4 regions of the Gorillibacterium sp. CAU 1737 genome follow, and region 3 is predicted to be linked to each of the others. Evidence: riboswitches for the same ligand, from Rfam matches in the RefSeq annotation. Region 3 holds a riboswitch; each other region holds the start of a gene.

Region 1 (2,193 bases), on a different contig from region 3:
ACCCCGGCCAATCGAGCGAGCCGCTCTTCAGCGGACTCAGCCTCGCGGTTCAACCGGGGGAGACCGTCGCTGTCGTGGGGCCGAGCGGCTCGGGCAAGACGACGCTCGCCCGCCTCGCATGCGGCCTCTATGAACCGGATCAAGGCGATGTGGAAGTAGCGGGCGTGCCGCTCTTGACCCATCGGGAAGAAGCCCGCTCTCACCTCACGTATGTTCCGCAATCGCCGTACCTCTTCTCGGGGACCATCCAGGACAACATCGCCTTTGGCTCAGAGGGAGCGAGTCGCGACGCCATCGAGCAGGCAGCCAAGCTTGCCGGAGCTCATGAATTCATCGAGCGCCTGCCGGACGGCTATGACACCGTGCTCACTGAGAGCGGGGCGAACCTCTCCGGGGGTCAGCGGCAACGGCTTGCGATTGCACGTGCCTTCCTGCGCCAGGCGCCGCTGCTCATTCTCGACGAGGCGACAAGCGCGCTGGATAACGAGTCGGAGGGAAGGGTTCAGGAGGCGCTCGACACGCTCATGCAAGGACGAAGCACCCTGGTGATCGCTCACCGCTTATCAACCGTTCGGGGAGCGACGCGCATTGTCGTGCTGGATCGGGGAAAGATTGTCGAGACAGGCACACATGCGGAGCTTTTGGCACGAGGCGGTCTCTATGCCCACCTGTACGAATTGCAATTTGCGCAAGCGGAGAAAGGGGAGCTCGCGGGAGCGGCTTCCTGATCCGTCGGCAGGGGATGGCTTCTGCGGGACGAAATTCCTAATATAGCAAGCGAAAAGCCCCCGAACCACGGGGAATCCGAGTGGTTCGGGGGCTTTTCGAAGCTGGACTGGATCGTACGGGCTTACTTGGCGATATCGTTGTACTGCTCGTTCGTCAGGATTCGGCGAGCGGTGACATACCGCTTGGCATAGTAGGATTCGCTCAACTTGTTCTTGATCACGCCGTTGTTGGTCGACGCATGAACGAAAACTCCTGCTCCAAGGTAAATCCCGACATGCGAGATGCCGTTGCCGCCGGTGTCGAAGAACACCAGATCGCCTGCGCGAAGATCGTCCTTGTCCACGGCCTTTCCTTGCTTCGCCTGATCTCTCGAACTGCGATCGAGAGAGATGTCAAAGGCATCGAAGACGTACTGGGTAAAGCCGGAACAGTCGAAGCCCTTGGTGGTCGTGCCGCCGTAGCTGTAATCGATGCCGATCAGCTTACCCACCTTGGTCTCCAGCTTGCTGGAGTCATCGGCGAACGCGTGACCGGACATGATTCCGAGCGTGAGCACGAAACCAAGCAATGCCAAAACAGCCTTCTTCAAGACAAAATCCCCTTCCAGTGCCTACGAGGTTAGCTAAGGGTTCGGTTGAAGGTTCCCTATGATCCTTCTCTTGCAAGATCAATTCACCCAAGACGGTTCCCCCGTTTTCCTTGCGGAAATTCGGCTTGTTCGGATCCAACCCGTGCTGGATAGCGAGCGGATTCAATCGTTCGAAAAACTGTATTCGCCTTAAATCGTCTGTTTCCTCCCTACTATATTAATTTTCTATAAAAAAATGTGTGGACACTCGAAAAATAGGGGCACCCGCCCAGAACCGTCAAAAAAGCGAAGCTTTGTCCAAAAAGGACGAAAGCTTCGCTTTTGTCGGGTCCGGCCTATTGAGCATTTGCGGTCAGACGTGCTCGCTCTTCCTCATGAACAGCTCATGCTGAGCGGTGATTCCCCAGAGGGAAAGGAAGGTGCGAACGAAGCTGAAGGCCTGGTAGAGCAGGAATGTCCACAGCCCGGCATCCCAGAGCGCGGCGGTCACGACCCCCGCGGAGAGAAGGCCGGTCAGCAGGAGAAGCAGCGCGGCCAATCCGAGGATGGACAGGCTTGAGGTGACCGCCCGGATCAGGGTCGAGAGAAAGGGCTGCTCGCTCGCTCGACCAAACTGCAGGTGGAGAAACAAGAGGTGCAGCAGGTATCCGTAGGCGGCATAGGCGGCAGCATAGAGGAGGAGCGTGTTGGGCTGTGCGGCCACGCGATACAGGTCGTTTACGGAATGGATGGCAGGGAAGAGCCAGAAGAGCGGAACCAGGGTGAGGGTCATCTGGAGCAGGTAATAAACGAAGAACGAGAGACTGAGCATCCTCACGCCCTTCATGAAGCGATAGCCGGTGTTCAGATGAGTGTGCACGAGCGAGTAGAAGACT
Region 2 (2,193 bases), on a different contig from region 3:
TGATCTGAAAGCCTTCGGCCTCAATGCCAAACTCGGCTGCTTCCCGAAACTCGGCGTAGACCTCGGCACTGCGGAGCATCGCCTTCGTGGGAATGCACCCTCGGTGCAAGCAGGTTCCCCCGAGCTTCTCCTTTTCCACCAGGGCTACGGTCTTGCCGAGCTGAGCAGCCCGAATGGCAGCCGTGTAGCCTCCGATTCCTCCGCCCAGTACGACAACTTCATAGGGTTTGGACAACGCGATCCCCTCCATTACGGCAATTCATACGTCCCTCATTGTACCCGTTTGTTCCACCGAATGACAATCCAAAATGAAAACGGACCTTCTCAGGAAGAGAAGACCCGTTTGGCCGTAAAATAACGATTGCCCCAATACCCGGATGTAAGCGGGGTAATTTGAACCCCTTTTGAGTTGGTGGCGGAGATGAATTTCCCATTTCCCAGGTAGATACCCACGTGGCTGGCCGGCGCCTTTTGGCTGTCCGAGAAAAAGACGAGATCCCCCGGAGTGGGCGCAAAAACAGACGTTCCCGTGCTTTGCCGCATGCCGTCCGCCGTACGCGGAACCGATACCTTTTGCTGATTGAGCAGGAATTGGACAAAGCCGGAGCAATCAAATCCACTCGTGGTATTTCCGCCCCACATATAAGGAATACCCAGGTACTTCTGCGAGTTGGTCACGAGGATCGTCGCCGGGCTTACCGCTTTGAGAACAGGCGAATGGTCTTTGCCATCCGAACTGACGATAACGAGCTGGGTCTTGGAGTCCCAGTCCACTTCCGTTCCAAAGGATTCGGAGATAAACCGCAGGGGCACATAAGTGCGATTGTCCGACAAAATGGCGCTCGTATCGAGCGTGATCCCTTTTCCATTCAGTTCCGCGCGGTTGGATCCCGTCTGCAGGACGACCGTACGCCCATTTCCCGAGATCGTCACCTTCACTTGTTTTCCAACCGGGGTCGAAGAAACGGAATACCCCAGCTTTTCCGCCACCATCCGCACCGGAATTTGAGTCCGGCTGTTATCATCCACAAACGGTTGGGCGTCGGGGAAGGAAAGGAGGCTGTCGTTCAATTGGACCTTGACGGGTAAGGCAGCCGCTTCAGTCGAAGTGGCAAAAAGAGCACCGGAAACGAAAACAGCAGACGTTAGCAACAGACTCTTGATGATCGGTTTCAGCTTCTGTTCCTCCTAATGCCTCCGAGGTTAGTTGACGGATTCGGGAAGAGGTCCCTCCCTAGCCAGCCGATTACCCGGCCTGACATTCACCCCACTAACCCATGTTTCTCGCTGAACAAGCAAGAAACGCAGGTTACGCCGTTGGCACTCGCTCCCGAGGTCTTGCTTAGAAGTTCCCCGATCGATATACCCGGCAAATACATCCCCCGTACCGGCCAAACAGAACCGGATTCGGCTATTGGTTTCTTTTTCTATCCTACGGTACCATGCGGAATCGGCTCAGACAATGGCAAATCATGGTCATTTCCGCAAAATAGGAAGAACCTCCTACTCCCATAGAACGGCAATTTCTCACGAATTCTACACGCAAAAAAACCGCCGGATCCCTATATCCAGCGGCAAAAAGGAGAAAAAAAGGTTATGAAGCAAGCCTTGCGCTTGCATCTTGAGTATATCACTTAGTATATACAATTCGGTATAAGGAAGTTCTGGGAACAACAGCCCTGCTTGTTCATATCCCTGCAAATCCCCTCATATCTTGAGATGGAGGAGGGCTGACGATGGACAAGAACGATCCGGTCTACGAGGAAGAAGTCATTCGCCACCAGGCACGTCTGGACGTACAGGATGATTGGGACGACAAGGAGAAAAAGAAGAAGCTGCGCAAAAAGCGGAAGTTTACCTGGCTTACGATCGTCGCCTATCTCATTTTGCTCTATGTGCTTTACAAGGCCGCGCAAACATTTGCGGGTTTTTCCTTTTAAGACGGAACCCTTAGACCCTTGAATTAACCAAATCAAATAAAAGCCTCCATCTCCCTTGCGAGAGTTGGAGGCTTGTTTGCTCTAGGGCTCAATGATCGGGTTTCACCCCGCGTAGTTAGCTAAGCAACCCTTTCTCGTAGGCATCCGAAAAAGCTTTGTAGAGCGAAAAAGGAATGTAGCGCAAATCGGGCATCTCGTTTTCATAATAAGGCCCAAGATGGAAGGAACTTTCCACCGATACATAGGAGTAGCC
Region 3 (2,193 bases):
GAACGGATACCGAGCGGATCGAGGCCGAGGAACGGCTCGTCGATGACATAGAGCGGCGCTTCTATTAAGAAGGCATTCATCAGCATCACCTTCTGCCGCATTCCCTTCGACAAATGCCGCGAGAAGCTTCCCGCCTTTTCCTTCATGCGAAACAGGGCCATGAGCCGCTCCGCCCGCTCCTCGAAGGCTTGTCGATCGATGCCGTATACCCGAGCGGTGAGATCCAGGTGCTCCCGGATGGTAAGCTCTTCGTAGAGCTCCGGGCTCTCGGGCACGAAGGCGAGGGAGGAACGATACAGCCCGGCATCTTCGCTGAGCGTAACCCCGTTCACGCGAATTTCTCCCTGCTCCGGGACCATGAGCCCGAGAATGTGCTTGATGGTGGTGCTTTTGCCGGCTCCATTCAGGCCGACGAGGCCGACCATCTCTCCTTTTTCAACGGTAAAAGAAAGATTTCGAATCACGGGCTTGCGGTACAAATACCCTCCGAACAATCCATCCACGGATAAAATCGACTGCATGAGATCCAAGCTCCTTTTTGGCGTAAAAAAACCGCTTCCAAATTTTCAGACCAGCGCAACTTTTTGGAGCATTCCGGCGTTAAAAGAATAGAGCAAATCTTCCCTTTTATTATAAACGGAGGGTGTCCGGAAGCAAGAAAACTATGAAATAGTGAGCGTCCCTGTGAAAATGGGCGATTTAGGGAGCATTTAACCTTTTTGATTAGGCGATTTCCGCTATAGAGGCGGAGATGGCCCTTTTTTGCTGTCTACGGGAGGCTGCTGTCTCTTTACATGTCTTACCGGGAAGGCGTATCATACATTCAGGATAACTTAATAAACCATGCCAATTTTCCAAACAAGTTCGCTGAGTTCCATTTGGGAAACGGGGGAACCGTAATGCGAGTGCCGGGTGGTTCCGGATCATTCGCAGGTTTTAGGGGTGAATCGCGAAGGGGAAGCAAGCTGTTCTTCTTTGCGTAGGGCGACTCTCGCGTCCGAATCCGTCAGCTAACCTCGTAAGCGTTGAAGAGAGAGGTATCGATCGGGCGGGTCTATGTAGCCACGAGAAGCCCTCTTCTTATGGCTTTTTTGCGTCCATACGTGACCAAAAAATACCATAAGGGCCAAATGGAGAAGAAAAAGAGCGGAGGTGGGGAAACGAGAGTGCCGTTTTGATCTGGCAAATTGTAAACGGAAATTGGCGGATGCTTCACCAAAATCCATAGTCACGTCAGATGAAATCATGCATAACAGTCGATGGCGAGGCTTTCAAGGAGGACCGAAACAAGTGGGAGAACCGAAGAACCAGAACCCCCATGAGCAACGATCATCCAGCATGTCCTTCGCATTGCGTTGGAAGCATGAAAACGTGCGCAGAGTGACGTATCTCGCATTGTTCACCCTTGTGGTGACCACTATGTTTTTCATGTTGCTGAGCGGTACCCGGACCAAGAGCATTGCTCTGGCCGTAGGTGGGGAAGAGCAGGTTTTTAAAACCAAGCAGACCACCGTTGAGAAGTTTTTGAGTGAACAGCAGGTGGCGGTAGGCGATTACGACCGCATCTCTCTGGCTCTCGATGCGAAACTGAAGCATGGAGACCGAGTGGAGATCGAGCGGGCCCGCACCATCGAGCTGAAGGCGGACGGCAAGGTCCAGACTCTTCACACCGTGGAGAAAACGCTGGATGCCGCGCTGAAGCAATTCCACATCACCGTCGATCAAGATGACCGCATTACCCCGGCCATTGGATCCTCTCTGTCGGAGACCAACCGGGTCGAGATTGTCCGCGTAACGAAGACCAAGCAAGACACCGAAGTGTCGATTGCATTTACCACCACCAAGAAGCAAGACGCAACGCTGCTCAAGGGCAAGCAGCAGACCCTCCAGGAGGGCAAAGAAGGCAAGAAGATCGTTACGAAGGAACTCGTGTATGAGGACGGCGTCAAGGTGAAGGAGAATGTCCTCACAGAGACCGTCGCCGCCAAGAGTGTGAACAAGATTGTTGCAGTCGGAACCAAGAATCCGGTCGTCGCCATGTCTGCGAAGCCAAGCACGGCAACTGCAACCACCAAGACAGAGAAAGCAAAGGCGCTTACCGTCGTCAAGAGCGGCACGCCCATCACGTATAAGAAGCTTCTGAACAACGTAACCTTGACTGCATACTCCGCAGGCGTTGAATCCACCGGCAAA
Region 4 (2,193 bases), on a different contig from region 3:
CCGGAGATCGGCGGCCAGCACCTCGACCGATGCGGGCTTCGCCGCCAGCTCCTGCTGGAGGGCATAAAGCTTCTCCTCTCGGCGGCCCGTGAGCAGAAGTCGGACGGGAACCTCCGCAAGCTGCCTTGCCAACTGCTCGCCTATGCCGGAGGTAGCCCCGGTCAGCAGAATGGTCTTGCCTTTCAGCGCAAGAGCAAGCTTATCGAAATTCAGCGAAGTGTGAGGGTAGAGTGCATGCTCCAACAGACGTCGAAAGGCCATGGCGACTCCTTTCCAAACCAGGGTGGCAATTAGGGGTGACAGCTTGTGCTGGAAGCTTTGGGAGAGGCCGGGACGGTCATGACGAACCGCTGCTTGCTTCCGGGAGCGCTCCAATAGCGTTCGTGTCCCGGAAGATCGTCAAACCAAGCCGCGTGAGGCGGGCAGTCCAGCAGCATCAGCTTGCCGTAGCGTCCCTCCCGGGACTGGTGATATTTCAAATAGGCTTTTCCTTTCTCAATGCCCAGAATCTCGATTTTGCCGGAGGAGTGGCTCATCACGAGACGAACCCGTTTTCCAAGGCCGGAGGTCCGTGCCTTCGCTTCCTCTACAAGCCGGTAGACCCTCTCCAGCGGAAGGACGAACCTGATGTTCCCGGCTACCGGGCGGTTAACAAAAAAGTAATAAGGCGCGACCCCCATCCAAGACAGGCGGTCCAGAAGCTCCCCGAGGACACCCGCATCATCATTAATGCCCTTCAGGATCGGCGTCTGGTTCATGACGATGGCTCCCGCATCCTGCAAGGCGCGGAAAGCGCGGCAGGCCTCGGGTGTCAGCTCCCTTGGATGGTCCATGTGCGCCATGATGTAGATTCTCTTCTCCGGTGTGGAGTATTGCCGAACGGCCTCCAGTAAGGCTTCATCCTCATAGATTCGCATCGGCTGGAAGGCAGGCATCTTCGTCCCAAGTCGGATGATTTGGACATGCGGAATCTCTCGAAGCTTGCTGAGGATGGCCGTGAGCTTCCCGGTCGAGAGCATGAGGCTGTCTCCTCCGGTAAGCAAGACGTTGCTGATCTCGGGATGCTGGGCTATGTAGGCAATTCCCGGTTCCGGATTCGCGGTTGCCTCTTGGACTTCCTGTTGGAAGAGTCGCTTGCGGAAGCAATATCGGCAATAGGAGGCGCACACCTCCGATACGACGAGCAAGGCGGTTGCGCCATACTTGTGCTGGCAGCCGGGAACAACGTAATTGGCTTCTTCATCCGAGGCGTCCAAGCGGCCGTATTCAGCCAACTCACCTTCCCCCGGAATGACCAGCCTGCGAATGGGATCGTGCGGGTCGTTCCAGTCGATCAAGTTTAAGTAATAGTCATTCACGCGCAAAGCATATCGCTCGGCAACGGAGCGAATCTTCTTTCGCTCCTCTTCATTCAGATACGTATCCAGTCTGGCCATAGTGGCGAAGCTTGCCGGTGTCATCATGGATCGTTCCTCCTTATCCTTATGGGCAGATATGCGCTTGCTGCACCCGCAGGGCGGAAAAAGTGCCATCCGCCGGGTCGGACCTCCTCTCCTTGCTGGAATGGGCTGTCAGGAACAAGAAACAGCCAGCAGACGTTCAGACAGAAGGGTCGATGGATGCAAAAAAAGACCCGGAAAGGGTCTTGTCGCGTTCTGCTCATGAGGAAAAAGACGGACCCATCTTCTGCCGACGAGGTTAGCTGACGGGCTCGGGAAGGATGGTTCCCTATGCCGCAACAAATGCGGCGATTCGCCCCAAAGACTTGGTTCCCCCGCTCTCCGGACGAATGGTCCGGAAATTAAGCGCTACCAATTATTGTACCCTTGATCTCCGCATCTGGCAACCCTGGGCAACAAAACACCCCTTCCGCCGAAACGGAAGGGGTATCATTCTAATTGCGGGGGCAGGATTTGAACCTGCGGCCTTCGGGTTATGAGCCCGACGAGCTACCGGGCTGCTCCACCCCGCGTCAACTTTTACATCATATCACGATCAGCAACAGGATGCAACAACAATCTTCTTTGATTCTCCGCAAAGAGAGGCCGGGCACCCGAAACAAGGGTGGTGAATAGGAAAACGCCTGCCGAAGGTGAACCTTTCAGCAGGCGTCCATAAACAGTCAGATTAGTTCTTTTTCAAACGGAGGCGAAGTCCTGCACCCAATAGGATGAGCCCAAGACCGATGACCTG

What was found. A riboswitch is a leader RNA that binds a small molecule or an ion and turns the genes downstream of it on or off. The one in region 3 is predicted to bind cyclic di-AMP.
Region 1: linked by a shared signal. The riboswitch ahead of AAFN83_RS11620 (C40 family peptidase) and the one ahead of AAFN83_RS21145 (ubiquitin-like domain-containing protein) in region 3 are both predicted to bind cyclic di-AMP.
Region 2: linked by a shared signal. The riboswitch ahead of AAFN83_RS03180 (C40 family peptidase) and the one ahead of AAFN83_RS21145 (ubiquitin-like domain-containing protein) in region 3 are both predicted to bind cyclic di-AMP.
Region 4: linked by a shared signal. The riboswitch ahead of AAFN83_RS15960 (KamA family radical SAM protein) and the one ahead of AAFN83_RS21145 (ubiquitin-like domain-containing protein) in region 3 are both predicted to bind cyclic di-AMP.

The regions. Positions count from the first base shown of each region.
Region 1 covers NZ_JBDQQO010000004.1:409,955-412,147, forward strand. The annotation lists gene AAFN83_RS11615 (ABC transporter ATP-binding protein) at 1-728, shown strand, start outside; gene AAFN83_RS11620 (C40 family peptidase) at 851-1,318, opposite strand; cyclic di-AMP (ydaO/yuaA leader) riboswitch at 1,322-1,454, opposite strand; gene AAFN83_RS11625 (hypothetical protein) at 1,671-2,193, opposite strand, start outside.
Region 2 covers NZ_JBDQQO010000001.1:683,697-685,889, reverse strand. The annotation lists gene lpdA (dihydrolipoyl dehydrogenase) at 1-250, opposite strand, end outside; gene AAFN83_RS03180 (C40 family peptidase) at 325-1,152, opposite strand; cyclic di-AMP (ydaO/yuaA leader) riboswitch at 1,178-1,423, opposite strand; gene AAFN83_RS03175 (hypothetical protein) at 1,737-1,940, shown strand; gene AAFN83_RS03170 (copper amine oxidase N-terminal domain-containing protein) at 2,056-2,193, opposite strand, start outside.
Region 3 covers NZ_JBDQQO010000015.1:47,884-50,076, reverse strand. The annotation lists gene AAFN83_RS21150 (ABC transporter ATP-binding protein) at 1-521, opposite strand, end outside; cyclic di-AMP (ydaO/yuaA leader) riboswitch at 856-1,040, shown strand; gene AAFN83_RS21145 (ubiquitin-like domain-containing protein) at 1,291-2,193, shown strand, end outside.
Region 4 covers NZ_JBDQQO010000007.1:176,465-178,657, reverse strand. The annotation lists gene AAFN83_RS15965 (SDR family NAD(P)-dependent oxidoreductase) at 1-261, opposite strand, end outside; gene AAFN83_RS15960 (KamA family radical SAM protein) at 291-1,463, opposite strand; cyclic di-AMP (ydaO/yuaA leader) riboswitch at 1,675-1,818, opposite strand; tRNA gene AAFN83_RS15955 (tRNA-Met) at 1,899-1,972, opposite strand; gene AAFN83_RS15950 (collagen binding domain-containing protein) at 2,128-2,193, opposite strand, start outside.